Regions from separate parts of the Mesorhizobium sp. 43Arga genome, predicted to be linked through region 2. Evidence: riboswitches for the same ligand, from Rfam matches in the RefSeq annotation. Region 2 holds a riboswitch; each other region holds the start of a gene.
What was found. Region 2 has a riboswitch for thiamine pyrophosphate ahead of thiC (phosphomethylpyrimidine synthase ThiC). Riboswitches for the same ligand answer to the same signal wherever they lie in the genome.
Positions count from the first base shown of each region.

Region 1: it holds a riboswitch for thiamine pyrophosphate, as region 2 does, so the genes downstream of both, thiB (thiamine ABC transporter substrate binding subunit) here and thiC (phosphomethylpyrimidine synthase ThiC) in region 2, are expected to answer to the same signal.
Region 3: it holds a riboswitch for thiamine pyrophosphate, as region 2 does, so the genes downstream of both, ACWGS8_RS09730 (Ykof family thiamine-binding protein) here and thiC (phosphomethylpyrimidine synthase ThiC) in region 2, are expected to answer to the same signal.

Region 1 covers NZ_JBSKBO010000001.1:303,107-310,994, forward strand. The annotation lists gene ACWGS8_RS01440 (ABC-F family ATP-binding cassette domain-containing protein) at 1-1,041, opposite strand, end outside; gene ACWGS8_RS01445 (thiamine diphosphokinase) at 1,043-1,687, opposite strand; TPP riboswitch at 1,776-1,890, shown strand; gene thiB (thiamine ABC transporter substrate binding subunit) at 1,934-2,932, shown strand; gene thiP (thiamine/thiamine pyrophosphate ABC transporter permease) at 2,908-4,566, shown strand; gene thiQ (thiamine ABC transporter ATP-binding protein) at 4,559-5,335, shown strand; gene ACWGS8_RS01465 (M48 family metalloprotease) at 5,595-7,064, shown strand; gene ACWGS8_RS01470 (RNA polymerase factor sigma-32) at 7,205-7,888, opposite strand, start outside.
Region 2 covers NZ_JBSKBO010000018.1:16,542-24,429, reverse strand. The annotation lists gene ACWGS8_RS32905 (MFS transporter) at 1-586, shown strand, start outside; gene ssuD (FMNH2-dependent alkanesulfonate monooxygenase) at 785-1,945, opposite strand; gene ACWGS8_RS32895 (ABC transporter permease subunit) at 1,990-2,838, opposite strand; gene ACWGS8_RS32890 (taurine ABC transporter ATP-binding protein) at 2,835-3,629, opposite strand; gene ACWGS8_RS32885 (taurine ABC transporter substrate-binding protein) at 3,695-4,702, opposite strand; TPP riboswitch at 5,043-5,159, shown strand; gene thiC (phosphomethylpyrimidine synthase ThiC) at 5,266-7,083, shown strand; gene thiO (glycine oxidase ThiO) at 7,080-7,888, shown strand, end outside.
Region 3 covers NZ_JBSKBO010000002.1:683,064-690,951, reverse strand. The annotation lists gene ACWGS8_RS09765 (hypothetical protein) at 1-140, shown strand, start outside; gene ACWGS8_RS09760 (hypothetical protein) at 258-464, opposite strand; gene ACWGS8_RS09755 (GNAT family N-acetyltransferase) at 1,409-1,879, shown strand; gene ACWGS8_RS09750 (hypothetical protein) at 1,974-2,681, opposite strand; gene ACWGS8_RS09745 (glycosyltransferase family 39 protein) at 2,839-4,425, shown strand; gene msrA (peptide-methionine (S)-S-oxide reductase MsrA) at 4,600-5,118, shown strand; gene ACWGS8_RS09735 (hypothetical protein) at 5,197-5,403, opposite strand; TPP riboswitch at 5,488-5,601, shown strand; gene ACWGS8_RS09730 (Ykof family thiamine-binding protein) at 5,592-6,200, shown strand; gene ACWGS8_RS09725 (ABC transporter permease) at 6,244-7,062, shown strand; gene ACWGS8_RS09720 (ABC transporter ATP-binding protein) at 7,059-7,826, shown strand; gene ACWGS8_RS09715 (ABC transporter substrate-binding protein) at 7,819-7,888, shown strand, end outside.

The DNA of each region.
Region 1 (7,888 bases), on a different contig from region 2:
GATTTCCAGATTGGTGCCAAGCCGCACCGAGCCCGCCTCCGGCGCCAATTCGCCGGTCAGTATCTTCAAAAGCGTCGTCTTGCCGGCGCCGTTCGGCCCGACGAGGCCGACACGATCGCCGCGCTGGATGCGGGTCGAGAAGCCCTTGACCACGGTGAGGTCGCCAAAGCTCTTCTCGATGTTCTTGGCTTCGATCACCAGCTTGCCGGATTCGGCGGCGTCGCTGGCCACCATGGTCGCGGTGCCTTCGGCGCCGCGATGGCCGCGGAAGCGCTGGCGCATGGTCTGCAACTCGCCCAAGCGGCGCATGTTGCGCTTGCGGCGCGCGGTCACGCCATAACGCAGCCAGTGCTCCTCGCGCACGATCTGGCGGCCGAGCTTGTGCTGCTCGCGCTCTTCCTCTTCCAGCACCTGGTCGCGCCATTCCTCGAAATGGCCAAAACCCTTGTCCAGCCTGCGGGTCTGGCCACGATCGAGCCAGACGGTGGCGCGCGACACGCGCTCGAGGAAGCGGCGGTCGTGCGAGATGACGATGAGCGCCGAGGAGGTGCGCACGAGTTCCTCTTCGAGCCATTCGATGACCGACAGGTCGAGATGGTTGGTCGGCTCATCAAGCAGCAGAATGTCGGGCTCCGGCGCCATGACGCGGGCGAGGGCCGCGCGCCTGGCTTCGCCACCTGAGAGATCGCCCGGCCGTTCCTCGCCCGTGAGACCAAGATGCTCCATCAGATAGCTGGCGCGGTAAGGATCGTCGGCTGGCCCGAGCCCCGCCTCGACATAGGCGCGCACATTGGCGAAACCTTCCATGTCGGGCATCTGCGGCAGATAGCGGACGGTTGCCGAGGGCTGGCGGAACACCTCGCCGTCCTGCGGCTCGATCAGGCCGGCGGCGATCTTGAGCAGCGTCGACTTGCCGGACCCGTTGCGGCCGACCAGCGCAATCTTGTCGCCGGCTGAAGCGGTCAAGGCGGCGCCGTCGAGCAGCGGCGTGCCGCCGAAGGTCAGTCTTATCCCGTCGAGATTGAGAAGGGGCGGGGCCATGTCAGCTTTCAGGTAGTGGATACGGATGCGCGAGCAGCAGCGCGCGGCCGTGGCCGAGCGCGATGTCGAGGCGACCGCGAACCTCGTTGGAAATGGTCAGTGACGAGCCGAAGGCCACCTCGACCTGGCTCAATGGCCATTTGGCGCCGGTGACGGTCAGGCCGGCAAGTTCGGAAAAGCCGAGGATGGAAAACAGCGTGCCGTCGGCATAGTCGAAACCGGCTGTTCCCGACAGCAGCGGGACACCTTCCTGGGCGCCACTGGTCAGCAGCACCTTCGTTCCGGCCTCGGCCAGGCGCAGGGCGAGCGCCAGATGCAGGAAAGCGTGGTCGGCGCGCTTGCCGCCGAACGCGCCTGCCAGCAACAGGCTGGTCGCGCCGCGCTCGAGTGCTGCGGCGATCGCCAGTTCGCCGTCGGTCTTGTCCTTCTCCGCCGGGAAGGTCCGGCGGGGCACCGCGGCAAGGTCGGCGGGGAGATCGGCCGGGACGGAATCGAAATCGCCCACCCACAGTTCCGGCACAAGGCCTAGCAGCCGCGCATGGCCGATGCCGGCGTCGGCGGCAATGACGCGCGAGCCTTCGACCTGGCGGTCGAGCCGGGGCGTGCGGATGAGATCGCCGCCAAGCAGGATGGTGAATGTGCTCATATCCTGTGGCCCTTACCAGCCCGGCACGGGAAACGGAAGGCCGGCAAACTGCCACTTGCGCGGTTCCCCGGCCCGGCCTATGTGTCGAAACGCTCTAACGGGGTGCCGGACGCGATCTTCGCGGACCGGCTGAGAGGCAGTCTCGCCAACCCGCTGAACCTGATCCGGTTTGTACCGGCGGAGGGATTAGACGTTTCGGACAGTCCGGCGCCTCAATTCCTTGCAATTCGAACGAAGGAGGCGCCGATGCGCACGCTTTTATACGCTCTTGTCTCGACCATGGTTGTGGCGCTGTCCGGGCCGGCCTTGGCCAAGGACAAGCTCACCATCTACACCTATGAGAGCTTCACCGCCGACTGGGGTCCAGGTCCCGTGGTGAAGAAGGAATTCGAGGCCGAATGCGGCTGCGACGTCGAGTTCGTCTCGGTCGCCGATGGCGTGGCCCTGCTCAACCGCGTCAAGCTCGAAGGCGCGTCGACCAAGGCTGATATCGTACTCGGCCTCGACACCAATCTCACCGCCGATGCCAAGGCTAGCGGGTTGTTCGCCCCGCATGGCGCGGTGAGCGATGTCAACGTGCCGGGCGGCTGGAGCGACGACACGTTTGTTCCCTTCGACTACGGCTATTTCGCTGTCGTCTACGACTCCGAAAAGCTGAAGACGCCGCCGAAGAGCCTGAAGGAACTGGTCGAAGGCAGTGCCAACGACAAGATCGTCATCCAGGATCCGCGCACCTCAACGCCGGGCCTCAGCCTGCTGTTGTGGGTGAAGTCGGTCTATGGCGACAAGGCGCCGGAGGCCTGGGCCAAGCTCAAGACGAAGGTGCTGACCGTGACGCCGGGCTGGAGCGAGGCCTATGGCCTGTTCACCAAGGGCGAGGCGCCGATGGTGCTGTCCTACACGACCTCGCCGGCCTACCACATGGTCGCCGAGAACACGCAGCGCTACCAGGCGGCTTCGTTCGAGGAAGGCGAGTATCTGCAGATCGAGGTCGCGGGCATCACCACCACGGGGGCGAAGAATCCGCTGGCGGCGAAGTTCATGGCTTTCATGACCGGCCCGAAATTCCAGGACGCGATCCCCGAGACCAACTGGATGTTCCCGGCCGGGAAGACCGACAAGCCGCTCAACCCCGCCTTCGACAAACTGGTCAAACCCACCAAGACCTTGCTGTTCAGCCCCGAAGAGGTCGCCGCCAACCGCAAGGCCTGGGTGGATGAATGGCTGGCGGTGATGAGCAAATAGGCGGGGTGGTGACGCCGGCGCAAACAACGGATTCACGCGTCAGCGCCGGCGTTGTCGCGCTCGCCGCGATCGCGCTGCTGATCGGCGGCGCGTTTGCCGGCTTGCTCATCGAAGGTGCCCATGACTTTTCAGGCGCCTGGGCGGCCTTCGATCCCTATCTGCTGCGCGTCGTGCGCTTCACGCTCTGGCAGGCCGTCCTCTCGACCCTGCTTTCGGCCATCCCGGCGCTGTTCGTTGCACGCGCCCTGTCGCGGCATCCGCGGTTTTTCGGTCGCGCCTTCATCCTGCAACTCTTCGCCGTGCCGCTGGCGCTGCCGGCGATCGTCGCGGCGCTCGGCATACTGGCGCTCTATGGCCGTGCCGGTTATTTCGCCGGGCTGTTCAGCGCCGTCGGCGGCCAGGGCTGGCCAGGCATTTACGGCCTGTCCGGCATTCTTGTCGCGCATGTTTTCTTCAATCTGCCGTTGGCGACTCGGCTGTTCCTCGAGGCGCTGCAGACCATTCCCGCCGACCAGTGGCGACTGGCGAGCCAGCTCGGCATGGGCGCGCGCCCGGCCTTCCGGCTGATCGAATGGCCGACGCTGCGCGCTGCCCTGCCGGGTGTCGCCGGGCTGGTCTTCATGCTCTGCATCACATCCTTCACCATCGTGCTGACGCTCGGCGGCGGCCCGGCCGCGACGACGCTGGAGGTCGGCATCTACCAAGCGCTGCGCTTCGATTTCGATCCCGCGCGGGCCGTCGCCCTGACATTGCTGCAGATCGCGCTGACCTTCATCGTGGTGCTGGCGCTGACGCGGCTTGGCGCCAATGTCGTCGGCGACACCAACCTGCCGGTGGCGCCGCGCCGTTACCTCTCCGTCAACGCGACCGAGGCGTCACTCAACGCCGTGCTGATCGTGCTGGCGCTGCTGTTCGTTGTCGGACCGATGGCGGCCACGGTGCTCGCCGGGTTGGGCGCCGATCTCGGCCGGCTCGCAGGCGAGGCCCCTGTCCGGCAGGCGACGCTGACCAGTGCTGTGCTCGCCTTCCTGTCGGCGCTGCTTTCGGTGATGCTGTCGCTGGCGCTGACCATGGCGCGACGGGCACTCGCGTTGAACCACCGCGCCGGTCCAGGAACACTGCTCGAACATGCCACGGATACCGGCGCCGGTTTTGTGCTGGTCGTGCCGCCGATCGTCATCGGAGCCGGCTGGTTCCTGTTGCTGCGCCATGCCGGCGATGTCTTTGCCATCGCCCCGGTCATGGTCGTCACCGTCAATTCTGTCATGGCGATGCCATTCGCGCTGCGCGCCGTTCGCCCCGCCTATGACGCGGCGAGCGAGCGCCACGAACGGCTCTGCGCGCAGCTCGGCATTTCCGGCTGGGCCAGGCTGCGGCTGGTCGACTGGCCATCTCTGCGGCGGCCGCTCGCCACCGGCTTCGCCTTCGCAATGGCGCTGTCGCTCGGCGATCTCGGTGTGATCGCACTGTTCGGCAGTGATTCCGTGCAGACCTTGCCCTACCTTCTCCTGGCGCGCATGGGCAGCTACCGCACGCAGGACGCCGCCGGCCTGGCGCTGCTGCTTGGCCTGGTCTGCCTAGCCCTGGTACTGGCGGCGGACTGGCTGGGAAGAGACAAGGTCCGAAATGTCTGACGGGGTGATGAGAGGGAAGGGCGTTCCGGTGCGGCTGGACAAAGTCTCGTTCAGCTATGGCGAGGCGCCGCTCGCCTTCGATGTCGCTTTTGCGGCGGCGGAAATCACCGCCATCATGGGGCCGAGCGGTTCGGGCAAGTCGACGCTGCTCAATCTGGTCGCCGGCTTCGAGACGCCGCAGTCGGGCCGCGTGCTGATCGACGGGGCCGATGTCGGCGCAGCGCCGCCGGCTGCGCGGCCGGTGTCGATGGTGTTTCAGGAAAACAACCTTTTTGCGCATCTCTCCGTCGAGCAGAATGTCGGGCTCGGCCGCTCGCCATCGCTGCGGCTGACCGAGGCCGACCGCGAGGCGATCGACGAGGCGCTTGCGCGCACAGGCCTTGGCGGCAAGGAAAAACGCTTGCCGCGCGAACTCTCCGGCGGCGAGCGCCAGCGTGTTGCCCTGGCGCGCGTGCTGGTCCGTGATCGCCCGGTGCTTCTGCTCGACGAACCCTTCGCTTCGCTGGGACCCGCCTTGCGCGACGACATGCTCGACCTGGTTGCCAGCGTGCATGCGGAGCGCGGCATGACGGTGCTGTTCGTCACGCACCAGCCGGAGGACGCACGCCGCATCGGCCGCAATGTGGTGTTTCTGGACAATTGCGCCGTCGCGGCCACCGGCAGCGCGGACGAATTCTTCGCCGGGGCTGGTCCGGAGGCGTTCCGGCGCTATATCGGCGCAAGTGCCGGCAATGCCGTATCACGAGATATTGCCCGGAAGCGGACATAATTTACGGTCAAACCGGCATCAGGCAATGGGGCGCTTGCTTGCCATGGCAGAAGTAGTGTGGCTAGGTCCGCCCTATTGGTCCGGCACAGGCCGTGATTTGCCTACGGTACTCGTCACACGCCCCGAGGGACGTGTGACGAGTACCGTAGAAATTTGTTTTTTGCGCATGACAGGTTCCGGAGATCGCCCCCGATTTTCGTGGTCATGCGCCGGGACCTGAAAGGAAGCCGTCCTGGCGATCGGCGTCGACAAGCTACGAATGAATCCGCTGGCGCGCTTTCTGGCGCTTGCCGGTTTTGCCGTGGCCTTGGCGAGCTGCCAGATGTTCACGCCTCCGGAAGTCCAGGAATCCGGTTTCCAGCCATCCGACAGGCCGATAACGGTCGACAATGTCGGCGCCAACAACAAGCTCGCCGAACTGGCCAAGGCGCAGCATCCGCGCATCCTGGCGACCTATGGCGGCGAATATTCCGATCCCAAGCTCGAGCGCATGGTCGCCAAGGTGGTCGGTAACCTGACCGTTGTGTCGGCGAACCCGACCCAGACCTATCGCATCACCATCCTCAATTCGCCCAACGTCAATGCCTTCGCGCTGCCGGGCGGCTATCTCTACATCACGCGCGGCCTTTTGGCGCTGGCCAATGATTCGTCCGAACTCGCCGCCGTCATCGCGCATGAAATGGGCCACGTCACCGCCAATCACGGGCTGCAGCGCCAGCAGCTGGAGGCCGAGGAAGGCCTGGCGACCAAGGTGGTCTCGGATGTGCTGGGCGACAGCCCGACCGCCAAGGCGGCTCTGATCCGCGGCAAGCTCCGGCTGGCGCAGTTCTCGCGCAACCAAGAGCTCGAGGCCGACGCCATCGGCATCAAGTCGATTGGCGAAGCCGGCTACGACCCCTATGCCGCCGGCCGCTTCCTGCAGTCGATGTCGGCCTATACCGATTTCCGTTCCATCAGCGGCGCCACCGACGCCAGCCTCGACTTCCTGGCGACGCACCCCAACACCCCGCAGCGCATCGACCTCGCGCAGCGCCATGCCCGCCAGTTCGGCGTGCCCGGCGTCGGTACGCGCGACCGCGATTCCTTCCTCGCCGGCGTAGACGGCCTGCTCTATGGCGATACGCCGGAAGAGGGCTATGTGCGCGGCGAGACCTTCCTGCATCCGGGCCTTGGCGTGTCGTTCACGGTGCCGGACGGTTTCATCATCGACAATTCGGCGGCGGCGGTGACGGCGACGGGGCCGGGTGACATTGCGATCCGCTTCGACGGCGTTTCGATCGACAAGAACCGCGCCTTGACCGACTACATCAGAAGCGGCTGGGTGGCCGGTCTCGATGACAGCAGCGTCAAACAGGAAACCATCAACGGCAACGAGGCCGCGACCGCGCATGCCAGTGCCGAAGGCTGGCAGTTCGATATCGCGGTGATCCGTGCCGGCGGCCAGGTCTACCGGCTGCTGACCGCGGCGCCCTCGGCCAGCACCTCTCTGGAGACGGTGGCGCGCTCGGTCAGCGGATCGTTCCGTATCCTGAGTGCCGCCGAGAAAGCAGCCTTGAAGCCACTGCATATCCGCGTGCTCACCGTGCAGCCGGGCCAGACCATGGGCTCGCTCGCCGCGCAGATGGTCGGCGTCGACCGCAAGCTCGACCTGTTCCGGGTGCTCAACGCGTTGTCGCCGGGGGCCGCGGTTTCGGCCGGCGACAAGGTCAAGATCGTCACCGACAAATAAGAGTACGCTGCAAACTCACCCCGCTGGACGCCTGCCGCGGTTTCTGTGCTTCCGGTGCACTCCGCTCCGGTTCTCGAAAACCACGCCATTCGCCTCAGCGGAGCGAGTTTTCAACGCACTCCTGCGCTGTGCTTTGAATGTCAGGCGGCTGTCGCCAGAAATTCCGGATTCTGTTTCACCAGCGCGACCTTGAGCTTTTCCATGGCGCGGGCCTCGATCTGGCGGACGCGTTCCTTGGAAATGCCGAGTGTCTCGCCGAGTGCCTCGAGCGTGGCGCCCTCGTCGTTCAGCCGGCGTTCCTCGATGATCCTGAGTTCCCGCGCGTTGAGCGCGTGAAGCGCTTCTTTCAACCAGCGTGAACGGCGCGCGACATCGATCTTGTCGCCGACGATCTCGTCGGGCAGCGGGTCGTCCGAGACCAGGAAGTCCATCCGCTCGGTCGCGCCCGCATCGTCGGCAAGCGGCATGTTGAGCGAGGAGTCGGGCGCCGACAGCCGTGAATCCATCATCGCCACGTCAGCCTCGGAGACGCCAAGCGCCACCGACACCTCGCGGTAGAGGGTCGTATTGGAAAGCGGCTCGGCGCCGTTCGCCAGCCGGGCGCGCAGGCGGCGCAGGTTGAAGAACAGGGCTTTCTGCGCGGAACTGGTTCCGCCGCGCACGATCGACCAGTTGCGCAGGATGTAGTCCTGCATCGAGGCGCGGATCCACCACGTCGCATAGGTGGAAAACCGCACTTCGCGCTCGGGCTCGAAGCGGGCGGCGGCCTCGAGCAGGCCGACATGGCCTTCCTGGATCAAGTCGCCGAGCGGCAGGCCGTAATG
Region 2 (7,888 bases):
GATCTCAATCTACAGCGCATTCACCTATGGCGGCATCGCCGCCGGCAGCTGGTTTTGGGGCGTCATCGTCCAAACTTACTCGCTCCCCTCGGCCATGGCCTGGTCCTGCGTCGCGACGCTGGCGGTCGCGGCGCTCGGATACAAATGGCCGATCAGCAATCGTTCTGAATCGGAGCTCGAACCGTCTGGAGGCTTCTGCGCACCGGCGATTGCCCTTGATCTGAAGCCCCGGAGCGGCCCCATCCTTGTCACAACGGAATATGCAATCCTTGAGCAAGACGTCGACCAATTCCTCGAAATCATGCAGAAGCGCCGGTACGTCCAAAGCCGCGTTGGCGCCCGGCAATGGACACTCACGCGCGACGTTCAGCAGCCATCACGATGGGTCGAAACATATCGTACTCCAACCTGGACAGACTATCATCGTCTCCACCACAGGCTTACGGAGGCCGACAGGGAACTGGACGACGCACTGCTGAAGCTCAGTGCAATGACAAACCCGCCGCGAACAAACATCCTGGTCGAGCGCCCTGCCGGCGCAGCGCGCAAGTCTTATTTCCCGATGACTTATGTATCCCACAAATGAGAGATGCACTTGAGGCGGCGGCGCAGGCTGGCAGGTGCGTGGCTCCCCTTGAGGAGGATGCGAAAGCAAGCCTCGCAACCCATCAGTCATCCCGAAAAAACCCGCTGCCGGGACGGGAGCCATAAACGGAAACCGCGCGGCAAACGCCGCGATGGCTGATTGTAACAGATCCTCCTTTGTGATGGATTTGACGGGGCGTTAGCCGGCGGACGCTGCCAGGTTGGGCTGGATGCCGCCCCCGAATTCGACGTCCCAACTGCGCTCGGCGGGTGCTGCTTCGCGACCCAGTCCGAGTTTGGGAAAAAGCAGTTCGGCGACGTTGAATGCCTCCTCGAGGTGCGGGTAGGCTGAGGCGATCACGGTCTCGATCCCGATCTCCTGATACTCGCGAATACGCGCGGCGACGTTGTCTGGATTGCCGACGAGGGCCGTGCCCGCGCCGCCGCGCACCAGTCCAGGCCCGGCCCACAGATTTGGCCCTACGACCAGGCGGTCGCGTCGGCCCTGGTGCAGCGCCGACATGCGCCTTTGCCCGACGGATTCCGAGATGTTGGTAAATCCGTTCTGGGCCTCAGCGATGAGGTCGTCGGTGACGTGGCTAATCAGCCGATCGGCTGCAGCCCAGGCCTCGTCCTCCGTTTCGCGCACGATCAGGTGAATGCGAAGACCGAAGCGCATGGAGCGCCGGCCTTGTTCGGCCGTCGCCTTCTTCACCCTCTCGATTTTTTCCGCACGCTGGTCGACTGGCTCGCCCCAGCTCAGGTAGGTGTCGACGTGCTTGGCGGCGATCGCGATGCCGGCGTCGGACGATCCTCCAAACCAAAGTGGCGGATGAGGCTGCTGGACTGGCGGAAAGGAAATGTCTGTGCCGTGCGCGGATAGATACTTGCCCTCGAAATCGGCAGGTTCACCCGACAAGATCCGCCGCCAGATGGTCAAGAATTCGTCGGTCTGCGCATAGCGCTCGTCATGGTTCAGCTTGTTGCCGTCGCCGGCGAGATCGGCCGGATCCGCTCCGGTGACAACGTTGAGCAGTACACGGCCGCCGGAGATGCGCTCCAGCGTAGCCGCATGACGCGCAAACAGAGCAGGCGTTCCGCTGCCCGGTCGCAGTGCAACGAGGAACTTCAGTCGCTCGGTGAGCGGGATCAAGCCGGCGGCGATGATCCAGGCGTCCTCACAGCGCGTTCCCGTGGGCAACAGCACGCCCTTGAACCCAAGACGGTCGGCCGCCTGGGCAATCTCCTTCAGATAGCCGAAGCTGGCGGTTCGATGTCGCTTTTCGGTGCCGAGATATGGACCGTCGCCATGGGTCGGAAGGTACCAGTACACGTCGAGTGGACGATCGTTGTCGGACATAGGATTCGTTCCTGCTTTGTGAAATGATCGTAAGACGGCTGACCTCAGAGCTTGCCCTTCCAGGGGACGAGCCGGTGCTCGAGCCAGCGCATTGCGCTGGTGATAGCGAAAGCAAGAACGGCAATGACAATGAGGCCGACGAACACAACGTCGGTTGCAAGGAAATTGGCGGCCGACATGATCATGTAGCCAAGACCGGATTGAGCCGCGATCAGCTCGGCAGCAACGAGCGTGGACAGACCGGCGCCAATCGCGATCCGCAGCCCCGTCATGATTTCAGGCAGTGCGGAAGGCAGGATGATGGTGGTGAACAGCTGCAGCCGATTGGCGCCAAGCGACAGTGCGGCATTGATGCGCTCGGCTGGCACGGAGCGGACACCGGCCTGCGCGGCAAAACAGATCGGGGCGAACGTCGACAGCGACAACAACACGATCTTGGATGTCTCGCCGATGCCGAGCCAGATGATCAGGAGCGGCAGGTAGGCCAGCGGCGGAAGGCCCCAATAGAGATCGATCGGCACGCTGAATATGCCTTTGACCCAGCGGTTGAGGCCCATCAACAGGCCGAGTGGAATTCCCAACGCGATTCCGACACCCAGAGCCGTCGCGATGCGGCCAACACTGGCCAGCGTGTGCTCAAGCAGCGTCCCATTCGCATAGCCGTCTGACGCGACAGCGCTGAACTGGGTCAGCACGTCAGCCGGTGACGGCAGGAAGAGCGGTGAGGCCCAGCCGAAGCGTGCGGCGAAAAACCATAGTGCGATCAGCGAAGCGAGCGTAACGGAGCTGATCCCGACGGTACTTGTCGATGCGATCCGACGCGACGCCCGGACCGGTTCAACCGGAGAGTTTGCGGCCGGGAAGGGATTTCGGGAACTGGCGGCGAGCGTCATTGCAAGGTTCCTTTTGCGGTTCCATCCGGCCTGTGAATGAGCGACCGGATTTCTTGTCGCAATTCGATGAAACGGGGGTGGGACTGGATCGGGCCGATGTCGCCCGTCCTGGCGAATTCGCGCACGAAGTCGGCCTCGAACCGGCCGACGATCCGGCCCGGCCGGGGCGACATCACCACAATGGTCGTGCCGACGGTTAGAGCTTCCTCGATGGAGTGGGTGATGAACAGGATCTGCTTGCCGGTCTTGGCCCAAAGCGACGCAAGAAGCTGCTGCATGGTCTCACGGGTCAGGCTGTCCAGTGCACCGAATGGCTCGTCCATCAAGAGGATCTTGGGATCGGTGGCCAGCGCCCGTGCAATGCCGACGCGCCGGCGCATACCGCCGGACAGTTCGTAGGGCGGCTTTTCAGCAAAATCGGCAAGACCGACAAGCTCCAGCAGCCGCCTTGATCGCTCGCGCCGCTCGCCGCGCTGCATGCCGTGATATTTCAACCCGAGGGCGACGTTGTCCAGGACGCTGGCCCACGGCAGCAAGGTATCTTTTTGAAATACGACGCCACGGTCACCACCCGGTTTATCGATCTGGCGTCCGTCAAGCGTGATCGTGCCCTCGCTAAGGGGAAGGAACCCGGCGATCGCATTGAGCAGTGTCGACTTTCCGCACCCTGATGCACCGACCGCGACGACGATGGACGCCGGAGCAATGTCGAGCGAGATCCGGTCAAGCGCGTGTACGTCCTGGCCGTCGGAGCCAGGGAAGGTGACGCTGGCATCGTGTATTCGAAGCATGAAAGCCTCCAGGGGCCTTGCTGTTGGGTTCCCCGGACAGCAAGGCCGAACTTCTTCACACTGGTTCAGTTCGAAGCCTTGGCGGCGTCCGCGTATTGCGGATCGGCGAAGGCAGCGTAGCTTTCCTTGATCGTGGTGATTTTGCGCTGATCCTTCAGGAAGCCAGCGGTGTCCTTGAGAATCTTCGCCACGGCGCTCTTTTCACCACCGCCCAGCCATTTCTCGGAAACCTGCTCGTCCAGCGGAGGCACGACTGTGGTCTTCAACTGCTCGGAATTCTCAGCCGCAGTGGCGCCCTGCAGGCCGGCGATCAGCTTGGCATTCTCCGACCCTGGTCCCCAAGACGCCGAGTTGCTGAGATAGTCGGTGGTGTAGCCGTCAATCAGGCGGACATACTGCCCAAGGAAGTCAGGATTTGCCTTGGCGAATTCCCCGGTCACCACCAGCGCGCTGAATGTCGGCGCACCACGGTCCGCGACCTGACCGGCCGTGAGCAAGACTTTGCCATTCTTCTTCAGTTCGGAAAGCGCCGGGTCCCAGACAAAAGCGCCATCAATGTCACCGCGCTTCCACGCCGCGACGATTTCCGGCTGCGGAATGGCGATGACCTGGGTCTCCTTCTCGGAAATGCCTTCCTGCTTGAGCACGGCGAGCAGCTGATAGTGGTCCGTCGAGACCGGCGCGGCGGCAAGCTTCTTTCCCCGCAAGTCGGTCGGTGATTTGATTTCCGGCCTCACGACAAGGGCCTCTCCGTCGCGCGAGACCGAGGAAATATAGAATGCCTTCACATCGATGCCTTTGCTGACGGCTGCAGCGAAGGGGCTCGATCTAACATCGCCAATCTGAACGTCGCCGGATGCAATGGCCGCAAAAATATCGGCGCCGGAATTGAAGCGGCGGAACTCGATGTTCCAGCCGGTCTTCTTGGCAATATCACCGTTGGCGATACCGAGGTTATAAGGGTTTGCGCCGGTCTGATAAGCGATCACGACCTTCTTGTCGTCGGCGTGCGCTGCGATTGAGGTGGCCGCCAGGGCAAGGCCGATGAGCGCTGTAGAAATCAGATGTCGCATGGGATCAGATCCTTTTGAACGGAGGGCACAGCCTCAATTGCCAGCGCTGTTCGGCGGGCCAGGATCAAAAGTCCACTGATTTTATAGAATTAGAGAGGAACAATATTTCGAAACTTGGCGCGATGCTGAAAAACCTCCCTCCTGAGCGATCAAACTTCGCAAACGTAGGCGCATCCATCGCCGAGGCAGCAGGGTGCGGACGAGGCACACGTCTGCAGTGAACTCGATCAGGCTTCTCGTCGGTCGAGATGATGATGTCGCTCTGAGACCTGCCGGAGCCACCGCCGGTCCGCCCAGGTCGAATGCGCTTGACAAAGTGCCGGAGGACCATTCAATTCGAGGCATTCACCAGGGGAGTCCCGGCAAGGGGCTGAGATACTGCTGGCTTTCGCGGCGCAGTGACCCGTTGAACCTGATCCAGTTCATACTGGCGTAGGGACGGTGCAAGCGCTTTGCGGGAGTTCGTGCCCGAAGACCCGTCTCGAGCAGGTCGACAAAAAGCGTCTTTTCATCCTTCCGGCACAGAACTGGGTCTCCAATGCAAATGAGCAAAGGAGCCTCAAATGAATGCCTCGACCCCGGCGGTTTCGACGGGACCGCTGCCCGCCTCACGAAAGATCCACAAATCCGGCATCCTCCATCCGCAAATCAGGGTGCCGATGCGCGAAATCTCCGTCCATCCGACAGCGGGCGAACCGCCCGTGACGGTCTACGATCCGTCCGGGCCCTACACCGACCAAGCGATCGAAACGAGCATCGAGAAGGGACTCGCACGACTTCGGCGCGAATGGATTTTGGCGCGCGGCGATGTCGAGACCTATGACGGCCGCCATGTCCGGCCGGAAGACAACGGCTTCGCGACTGGTGAGCGCCTGACGCCGGAATTTCCCATTCGCAATCGGCCGCTCAAGGCCAAGCAGGGCAAGGCTGTGACCCAGCTCGCCTATGCCCGCGCCGGCATCATCACGCCCGAAATGGAATTCGTCGCCATTCGTGAGAACCTCGGCCGCGAGATCCTGCATGGTAAGCTGCAACGCGACGGAGAGGCCTTCGGCGCCGCGATCCCAGACTTCGTCACGCCGGAATTCGTGCGTGACGAGGTAGCGCGCGGGCGCGCCATTATCCCCGCCAACATCAACCATCCCGAAAGCGAGCCGATGATCATCGGCCGCAATTTCCTGGTCAAGATCAACGCCAATATCGGCAATTCCGCCGTCACCTCTTCCATGGCCGAGGAAGTCGAAAAAATGGTCTGGGCGATCCGCTGGGGTGCCGACACGGTGATGGATTTGTCGACCGGTCGCAACATCCACAATATCAGGGAATGGATCGTACGCAACTCGCCGGTGCCGATCGGCACAGTCCCACTCTATCAAGCGCTGGAGAAGGTGGGTGGCGTCGCCGAGGATCTGAGCTGGGAGGTCTATCGCGACACGTTGATCGAGCAGGCCGAGCAGGGCGTGGACTATTTTACCATCCATGCCGGCGTCCGGCTGCCTTACATCCCGCTCACGGTCGAGCGGGTTACCGGCATTGTTTCCCGCGGAGGCTCGATCATGGCGAAATGGTGCCTGCACCATCACAGGGAGAGCTTCCTCTACGAGCATTTCGAGGAGATTTGCGACATCTGCCGCGCCTACGATGTCTCGTTCTCGCTGGGCGACGGACTTCGTCCGGGTTCGATCGCAGACGCCAACGACGCCGCGCAATTCGCCGAGCTGGAAACGCTTGGAGAGCTGACCAAGATCGCCTGGGCCAAGGACTGCCAGGTGATGATCGAAGGCCCCGGCCACGTTCCCATGCACAAGATCAAGCAGAACATGGACAAGCAGCTCGCGGTCTGTGGCGAGGCGCCGTTCTACACGCTTGGGCCGCTCACCACGGACATCGCGCCCGGCTACGACCATATTACATCGGGGATCGGCGCGGCGATGATCGGCTGGTTCGGGACGGCAATGCTCTGCTACGTCACGCCGAAGGAGCATCTCGGGCTGCCTGACCGCGACGACGTCAAGACCGGCGTGATCACCTACAAGATAGCCGCGCATGCAGCGGATCTTGCCAAGGGCCATCCCGCAGCAAAGATCCGCGATGACGCGCTGTCACGGGCTCGGTTCGAGTTTCGCTGGGAAGATCAGTTCTACCTGTCGCTCGACCCCGAAACGGCGCGCTCGTTCCATGACGAGACCTTGCCGAAGGAAGCGCACAAGCTGGCGCATTTCTGCTCCATGTGCGGCCCGAAATTCTGTTCGATGCGCATCTCCCACGACATCCGCGCCGAGGCGCAGAAGGAGGGCATGGCGGCGATGGCGGCGAAATATCGCGCCGGTGGCGATCTCTACATGCCTGTGCGCGACGCCGATGCGGCCGAGCCGTCATGAGGGTGCTGGTGCAAGGGGCCGGCGTCGCCGGCCTCACCGCCGCCTTCGAGCTCGCCACCCGCGGCGCGGCGGTGACTGTTGCGGAGAAAAGGCATGGCCTCGGCGGCAACGCGTCGTGGTTCGCCGGCGGCATGCTGGCGCCATGGTGCGAGCGCGAAAGCGCCGAACAGCCGGTCCTGGACCTCGGACGCGGCGCCGCCGACTGGTGGGATGCGGTGCTGCCCGGTCAGGTTACGCGGGCCGGAACGCTGGTTCTGGCGGCGCCGCGGGACGCGGGCGAACTTGACCGCTTCGCCAGCCACACCTCGAGCCATCGCTGGATCGATGACGAGGAAATCGCGCGGCTAGAGCCCGACCTAGCCGGACGTTTTCGCCGCGGGCTATTCTTCGCCGGCGAGGCGCATCTCGACCCGCGCACCGCGATGGCAGCACTTCATGAGAAGCTGGTTGCCATGGGCGTCGACTTCCGCTTTGCCACGGACGCCCGGCAGCTTTCCGGATTCGACCACGAGATCGACTGCATGGGAATCGCAGCGGGCGACGATCAGTTGCGTGGTGTTCGCGGCGAGATGCTGATCCTGCGCGCACCGGATGTCTCGCTGTCGCGACCGGTCCGGCTACTGCATCCCCGATTTCCACTCTATCTAGTGCCGCGCGCCGATCACCGATTCATGGCCGGCGCCACGATGATCGAGAGCGATGACGCCGGACCGGTCACGGTCCGTTCGATGATGGAGCTTCTGAGCGCAGCCTGCGCGCTCCATCCGGCCTTCGGCGAGGCCGGCATCGTCGAGACCGGCGTCGG
Region 3 (7,888 bases), on a different contig from region 2:
GCGCCACGGGCCTGCCGCTGGCCAATGACGACACGACGACGCTGGCGGCGGCGTTTCTCATCGGCGTCTGCGCCATGTGGATCTCGGACATTCTGTTCGAGGTGATCGTGCGGAAGTTCAGGCCGGCGACGGATGACTGAAAGGCCGCAGAAGCGGGCTTCTGTGTTGCTGATGGTTGCTTCGTTGTCTCCCGGCAGGCTAGGCGGCGCGACCGCGCTGATGGCCGTGGCGGCCTTTGGCTCCGATATAAGTGCCTCTCAGTGGAATCTGGTTTTGAAGACACGAAAGACTTCGCACCAGAGGCGGAAATCGGCCGGTCGCCCGGCGAAGTGTGCTTCCATGGCACAGTAGGCCGCTGCGGTCTGCGCTTCCGGCCCATAGAGTTCGATTGCGGCAATTACTGCATCGTTAGGATCGGCAAAATCTGAAAGCCTCAGTGCCGCGCCATTGTCTGTCCGGAGCATCGAGCAACACCTTCTGTTCAGCGCCTTCATGCCGCATATGTGGCGCAAATCACTCCACCTGCGGCCCAGCGGCCTGTTGCTAGAGGGGACTGGCAGCGGAAAGCCGCTGGGCCTGACCGGCAGGGCCTTGAGGATGGCAGCGCCGACTGGCGAATATGTATGCCCCCCTGCTCATATCGGCGAAACATGCGAACGAAGGAAGGGCAAGGCGCGCTGGCTCCGGCTGGCAGGCTTTTCGTTTTAGGAACAATTTCAGCGGAGGCTGATTGAATCACGGTTTTCGAGGAACGAGCAGCTGTCGTGGCTTCGCCATCGGGGATGGGCACCTTCGCCCTCAGTCTGCCTTGCCGCGCCTCCAGGAACACCAGTATTTGGGCGGACTAATTTGCTTCGGAAGCCCCCGCGCCCTTGTTGGGGCGGAATGGAGCACCAATCGAATGATGCGCTTGCCTCCCCTATCATTGCAAAATACATGGCCGGCGTCATTGGGCAAACCGAACGATTTCGCTCTCCAGGCAACCACGTCAAGCCAAATCGCTCGTGGATCGTAGTTCGCCGGCATTCGGAACTGAAACAGGCTTCGCAGCTTCTATCTGAGCGAAGCTTAATGAGGGGGGCCTAATGTTCAGTGACAAGGAAACCCGATTTTTAGAGGCTGGGCTGCTCATGGCGGTGCCGCTCTCAATCCTGATCGCGGTCTTCGTGGTTAGCGTCACGTTTGGCTGGTTCGGGTGACAGGTTGCCGCGGCGGGGCGCGATCCAGGAAGAGCTCCGGCCTTGCCCTGCGTCCGAGAATTCGCGCCTGACGGCTCGATCGAGCCAGTGCCCGCCTCGGCTCACGCCGAGGCGGGCTTTTTGTGTTTGTGGCTCCTGACCGGCCACTGCTATATCGCGGTGCAAGGTTGCCGGACTCGCGGCGGCGTTGATCCAGCCCGGGGTTTCAGATGCACATTGAACGATATGAGGGGAGCCGCGAAATATTGCTGCCGCTGTTTGCCCTTGCCGACGATTCCCCCACGCAGGTTTCCAGCTATATCGAGGAGGGCGAGGTGCTGGTCGCGCGCGAGGGCAACAGGATCATCGGCCACGTGCAGCTCATCGAGACAGGCGAGGGCGGTGTCTTCGAGCTCAAGAGCCTGGCGGTTCGTCCGGCAAGGCAGAGCGAGGGGTTGGGGCGTGCCCTTGTCGCGGCGGCGATCGCCCGCTGCCGCGAGCGCTACGGCCGGCGGTTGACCGTGGCGACCGCGGCAGCCGATATCGGCAATTTGCGATTTTACCAGAGACAGGGCTTTCGAATGTCTCGCATCGTGCAGGATGCGTTCGGGCCATCGACCGGTTACCCCGAAGGCTCGGCTGTCAACGGCATTCCGCTGCGCGACCAGGTGGTTTTCGAACGCGACCTCGGCGCGGATTGAGGATCGTCCACTCCGCGCTCCAGCCTCGAGGCAGTCGCAGATCATTCGATAGCCCGCTCCGGTTCGCCGGGCGGGCTATTTCGCGTTTCCGGGTCTAGGCGAGGATGTTGACGGCGCGGGCCGCGACCAGCGCGATCGTCAACAGCGAGATCATCGCCTCGGCCATCATCAACAGCTTGGCGCGCTGTGACAGCGGCAAGGTGTCGGTCGGCGAAAACGCCGTCGCATTGGTGAAGGCGAGGAAGAAATAATCGACGAAGCCCGGCAGCCAGTCGCGGATCTCGCGGTCGTTCAGGGTCATTTGCGGGAACAGGAAGTCGGAATGGGCGCGTTTGACGAGGCCGCAGGTCGGCGGCCCGCCGCGGTCCGTGCTCCAGAACCATAATGCAAACACGATGACATTGGTGACCCAGATGTTGAGCGCGTCGATCAGCAGCGTCGGGCCGCTGGAGCCGGCATGGCCCGCCAGCAAGGCGCGCACCAGGAACACCAGCGAACCGCAATTCATGACGCTGACGACGCCCGTCATCACCAGCGCCGTCCTGCGGATGATGACGCGAAACCGGCCGACCAGATACCAGTGCTCCTCTTCGATCGCTTTCTGTGTGGCGACCTGTGTCCAGGCGGTGGCGACGGACAGGGGCACGAGTAGGGCGGCCTCCAGCGCCGGCGCCAGCCAGCGCGGGCCGAACGAAAGATCGTTTATCACCAGGAGCTGCAGACAGATGATGACGAGGACAGCCGCACGTGCCAGCCAGAAGTCGAGCGCACGATGGTGGATGACGGCATGCTGATGACGCATCGAATATCCGGGACGTTCAGGCAGGATCAAATGGGCGGCTGTTCTGCCGGGGGCGGGCAACGGGCGCCGAAATTCCCGCCCAATCTTGGTTTTGCAATGGCTTGCAAGTATACTTTTTCGTAAGCTTTGACGTTGGGGCTGTTCGGCAAACCGGACGATGTGGTTTAAGCGCCGCATGGTGGGAATAGACGACTCCATCGATGGTTGGGCGCCGGCGGGACTTAATGCCGCCGGCCTCGAACCGTCATCGATATGGCCCGGCCTGCTCCGCCATCCCTGGTATTTGCTGGCGCTTTTGTGCCTGGTGCAGATCCTGTGCTGGACGGTGGTGCCGGCCCTGATAGATCCCGCCCCGCCCGGCGATGTGGTGGAAGGCTTCATGTGGGGCCGCGAATGGGTGCTGTTGACATACAAGCACCCGCAGCTTCCAGGCTGGCTGCTCGAAACCAGCCATCTTCTGACCGGATCGTTCCGCTGGCCGCAATACATGCTTGCCCAGCTGACGATCTCGTCGACCTTCGTCTTGGTCTATCTGCTGGCCCGCGACATGCTCGGGCAAAGCCGTGCGCTGGCCGCCGTGCTTTTGATGCCGTCGGTCTATTTCTTCGGCTGGCCGACCCCGCAATTCAATCATGACTATGCGCAGATGCCGTTCTGGGCGGCCATCTGCTGGCTGCTCTGGCGCGCCGGCCGTGGCGGCGGGCCGGGCTGGTGGCTGGCGCTCGGACTGGTGTCGGGCGTCGGGCTCTATGCCAAGTTCTCCACCGGCCTGCTGCTTGCCTTCGGCGCACTCTGGCTGTTGTGCGACGCGCGCGCGCGCAGCCGGCTGGCGACGCCCTGGCCATGGCTTGGCCTTGCGGTTTTTCTCGCCGTTGCCGCGCCGCTGGCCATCGCGCTCTACCACATCGATTTCCTGCCGCTGACCTATTTCGCCGCCCGCGACCAATGGGTGACCGAAAACCGGGGGCGCCTCTACTATATCGGTGTCCAGATGGCCGGGCTCTCCGGCTTTCTTCTGGTGCTGACAATATCCGGGTTGTTGCGGCGCTCGCCCGCCCCGGAAGCGCCGGTCGAGCGCGGTATTCTGGTCTATCTGGTGTGGATGGGGCTCGGCCCGGCGACCCTGATCATGGTGGCCTCGCTGTTCACCGGCACCGGCGAGTCCTGGGGCGCGCCGATGTACAATCTTGTCGGTGTCACGGTGCTCGCCTTTCTCGGCCATCGGCTCGGCGCCATCGAGATGCGAAGGCTGGCGATCTGCGCGTTCCTCTGCATCGTCACCATGTCGGGCGCCTATGCGGCGCTGCGCTGGACGGGCTGCAATGTGCGGGGGCGCCTGGACGCCGTCTGCTGGCCGGCACAGCCGATCGCCGACGAGGCCGAGGCGGTCTGGCACGCGGCGGCGCCCGGCCGGCTCGACATTGTCGGCGGCGACACCCAGGTGGCCATGCTGGCGGGCCTCAATGCCTATGACAAGCCGTCGATCTTCACCGATCTCGATACTCACTTCGCGCCCTGGATCACCAGGCAGCGCTTGCACGACCACGGCATGCTGATGGTTTGGCCAGGGCAGGGCGTGCCGCCGCAGTTGCGGACGTGGCTGGGCAACCTGCCGGTCAAGACCGTCCTTTTCAATTGGTCGCGCACGGCGCCGCCTTTGCAGATCAGCTTTGCCGCCATTCCGCCCGGCACGCTGTATCCGCCGCTTGCCGTCGACAGCCAGACCCGGCAACCGCGCGACTGAAACGGTTCGATCCCCGACCGCGTCGTGATATCGTTCGCTCATGGCCGCGTTGGTTCCACGCGACTGGACGAAACGGACGACAATGCCCATCTATTGGGAAATCCAATTTTGTCTGCGCAATTCCGAGCGGGAAACCGCTACACGAGCTGGAATTGCCTTTTGAGGAGACGTGACATGGCGACTTCGACCGAACGCGCAGTGCTAGCCGGCGGCTGTTTCTGGGGCATGCAGGATCTGATACGGCGCTATCCCGGCGTCATCTCCACGCGTGTCGGCTATAGTGGCGGCGATGTGGCCAACGCCACCTATCGCAACCACGGCACCCACGCCGAAGCCATCGAGATCAATTTCGATCCGGCGGTGATCAGCTATCGCACGCTGCTGGAGCGCTTTTTCCAGATCCATGATCCGACGACGCGCAACCGCCAGGGCAACGATGTCGGGATGAGCTACCGTTCGGCGATCTACTATACGAGCGACGAGCAAAAGCGCGTCGCCGAAGACACCATCGCCGATGTCGATGCTTCCGGCCTGTGGCCCGGCAAGGTCGTTACGGAAGTCGCGCCGGCCGGCGCCTTCTGGGAAGCCGAGCCCGAACACCAGGATTATCTGGAGAAATATCCAAACGGCTACACCTGCCACTTCGTCAGGCCGGGCTGGAAGCTGCCGGTTCGCGAGAAGGCCGCATCCTAACGGTTGAGCAAAAACAGCGTTGGGAATGATGTCGAAAGCCGCCGGTGTCCGGCGGCTTTTTCGTTTTTGGGCAATCATTTACCTGCCGCAGTTGTTGTCGTTGACGGTGGGAGCCGTCGCGTTGCCGTTGGCATAGGTCTGCGCACCTTGCGGGTTGGTCGGGCAATTCCGATCCGCATTGGAGTTCATGTCGCGCGGCGCGATGGTCGTGCTGTTGGTAATTGCCGGATCGAGCGTATTGGGCGAGGCTGGCGTGCACGGCTGCGGGGCATCGCCTGCGTCCACGCAACGGCCGGAACTGGTGCAACGCTTTTAGCCCGGTGCGCTGAAAAAACGGCTTCCCCAATGGCACGAATGGTGCTTTAACGCGCCCATCCACAGGGGTGCTCCGTACGGTCGGGGCTGAGACGGGGGCGGCAAGCCCACAGACCCTAGAAGCTGATCTGGGTAATACCAGCGGAGCGAGGCGGGCGATGTTTTCAGGCGCACAGATCTCCCTATATCCCATGGCCGACGATTTCGTCGGCGTCATCCTGGGCGCGCTCGGCGCGCTCGATCCCTACCGGGACAGGCTCCGGATCGAGACCGACGACATCTCGACCTTGCTGGTCGGGCCACCCGAAGTGTTGTTCCCGGCGCTGCGCGACCTGTTCGTTGCGGCGGCGCAAAGCGGCAAGCACTGCGTGCTGTCGGCAGCCATTTCGCGCGGCTGCCCGGGCGAGCCGGACGATCCGATCTGCCGCTCCGATGCGTTTGGCGGGCCTGTCGGGCCGCTCGGCCCGCGCAAGGAAGCCGCCATCACCGCGGTGCGCAATGCTGCTGCCACCGGCCAGCCGGCGGCGGCGCAATTCTCGCTCTATGTGATGGGCACCGGCGACCACATGGATGAGATCTATGGCTGCATCGACTTCCTGAAACAGTCCGGCGTCTATGATCGTTCCAAGAACTTTTGCACCAAACTGCGCGGTGATACCGGCGCGATCTTTTCGGCGCTGAACGAAGCCTTCTGCCGCTTCGGGCCGGGCGCCGGCCACGTAACCCTCGACGTCACGGTTTCGGCCAACAGCCCGACCGCTGTCTGAACAGAACGCGTTTTCTTCGCGCGGCCGTCAAGGTTGTCCTTTCGTGGTTTCATCGTCATCCAGCCGCCCGCGGCAGCTCGCGGGCCTCTTCGCCAAGCTGGCACCGGCCGTGGTGTCGGTCGGGTTGCTGCTCATGGCCTGGGAACTCTACGCAGATTATTCCGGCATCAAGCCGACGATCCTGCCGGCGCCGTCACGCGTCTTCGAACAGGCGATGCTCAATCGCGAGGCGCTGATCGACAACGCCATTCCCACCATCCGCGCCACGTTGATCGGCTTTGCCTGCTCGCTCGCCGCCGCTTTCGCGCTGTCTATGCTGGTCGAATTCTTCCAGCCGCTGCGGCGCGCTCTGTTTCCCGTCTTCATCGTCAGCCAGACCTTGCCGCTGGTGGCGATCGCGCCGCTGGTGGTTTTGTGGTTCGGCTTCGGTTTGACGCCAAAGATCATGCTGGTAGCGCTGGTCACTTTCTTCCCGATGCTGGTGGCTCTGGTGCAGGGCTACGAGGCGACCGAGGTGGAGATCGGCCGGATGCTGCGCGCCATGGGGGCAGGGCGCTGGCGCGTCTTCGTGCTGGCGCGGCTGCCTTCGGCACTGCCCTATTTCTTCGCCGGCCTGCGGATCTCCATCACCTATGCCGTGGTCGGCGCCATCTTCGCCGAATATGCCGGTGCGGCCAAAGGGCTGGGCATCTACATGCTCAACGCCAAGAACAATTTCCGCCCCGATCTGGTGCTGGCCGCGGTCGGCGTCAGTGCCGCGCTCACGCTGATCCTGTTCGGGCTGGCGGTGCTCTTGCAGCGCCTCGCCATGCCTTGGGAGCGGGCCGGCCCGCAATCTGCGGGGAAGGGGCCATTGCGATGAGCCGGCTCGAATTGCGGCATGTGCGCAAGGCGTTCGGCGGGCTTGACGTGCTCGCCGACATTTCGCTCAGCGTCGGTGCCGGCGAATTCGTCTCGATCCTTGGGCCTTCGGGTGCCGGCAAGTCGACGCTGTTCCAGCTTCTGACGGGTGCCGAGCATGGCGAAGGCGAGATGTTGTTCGACGGTATGCCGCTCGACGACCATGGCCGGCATTTCGCGTTCATGCCGCAGCGCGACGCGCTGATGCCGTGGCGGCGCATCCTCGACAACGCGACGCTTGGGCTCGAGGTGCAAGGCGTCAAACGCAAGGCGGCGCGGGCGCGTGTCGCGCCGCTTTTTGCCGAGTTCGGCCTTGCCGGCTTCGAACGGCATTTTCCGGCACAGCTTTCGGGCGGCATGCGCCAGCGCGCGGCATTGCTGCGCACGGTGGTGCAGGAGCGCGACATGCTTTTGCTCGACGAGCCGTTCGGCGCGCTCGACGCGCTGACCCGCGCGGCCATGCAACGCTGGCTCGAGCGGATGTGGCGGCATCATGGCTGGACGGCGCTGCTGATCACGCACGATGTGCGCGAGGCGGTGTTCCTGTCCGACCGCATCTATGTGCTGTCGGCGCGCCCGGCACTTGTGCTGCGTGAAATCAGGGTGCCGCTGCCGCGTCCGCGCAATCCGACCGGCGCCGCCGCGCAGCAGGCCAGCGCACTCGAAGCCGAGATCCTCGACATTCTGCTCAACCCTCAACTCTCCAAAGGACATGACCATGATTGACCTGACACGCCGGCAGGCCTTGCTGCTCACCCTTGCCAGCGGACTTCCGCTGATCGCCGGAT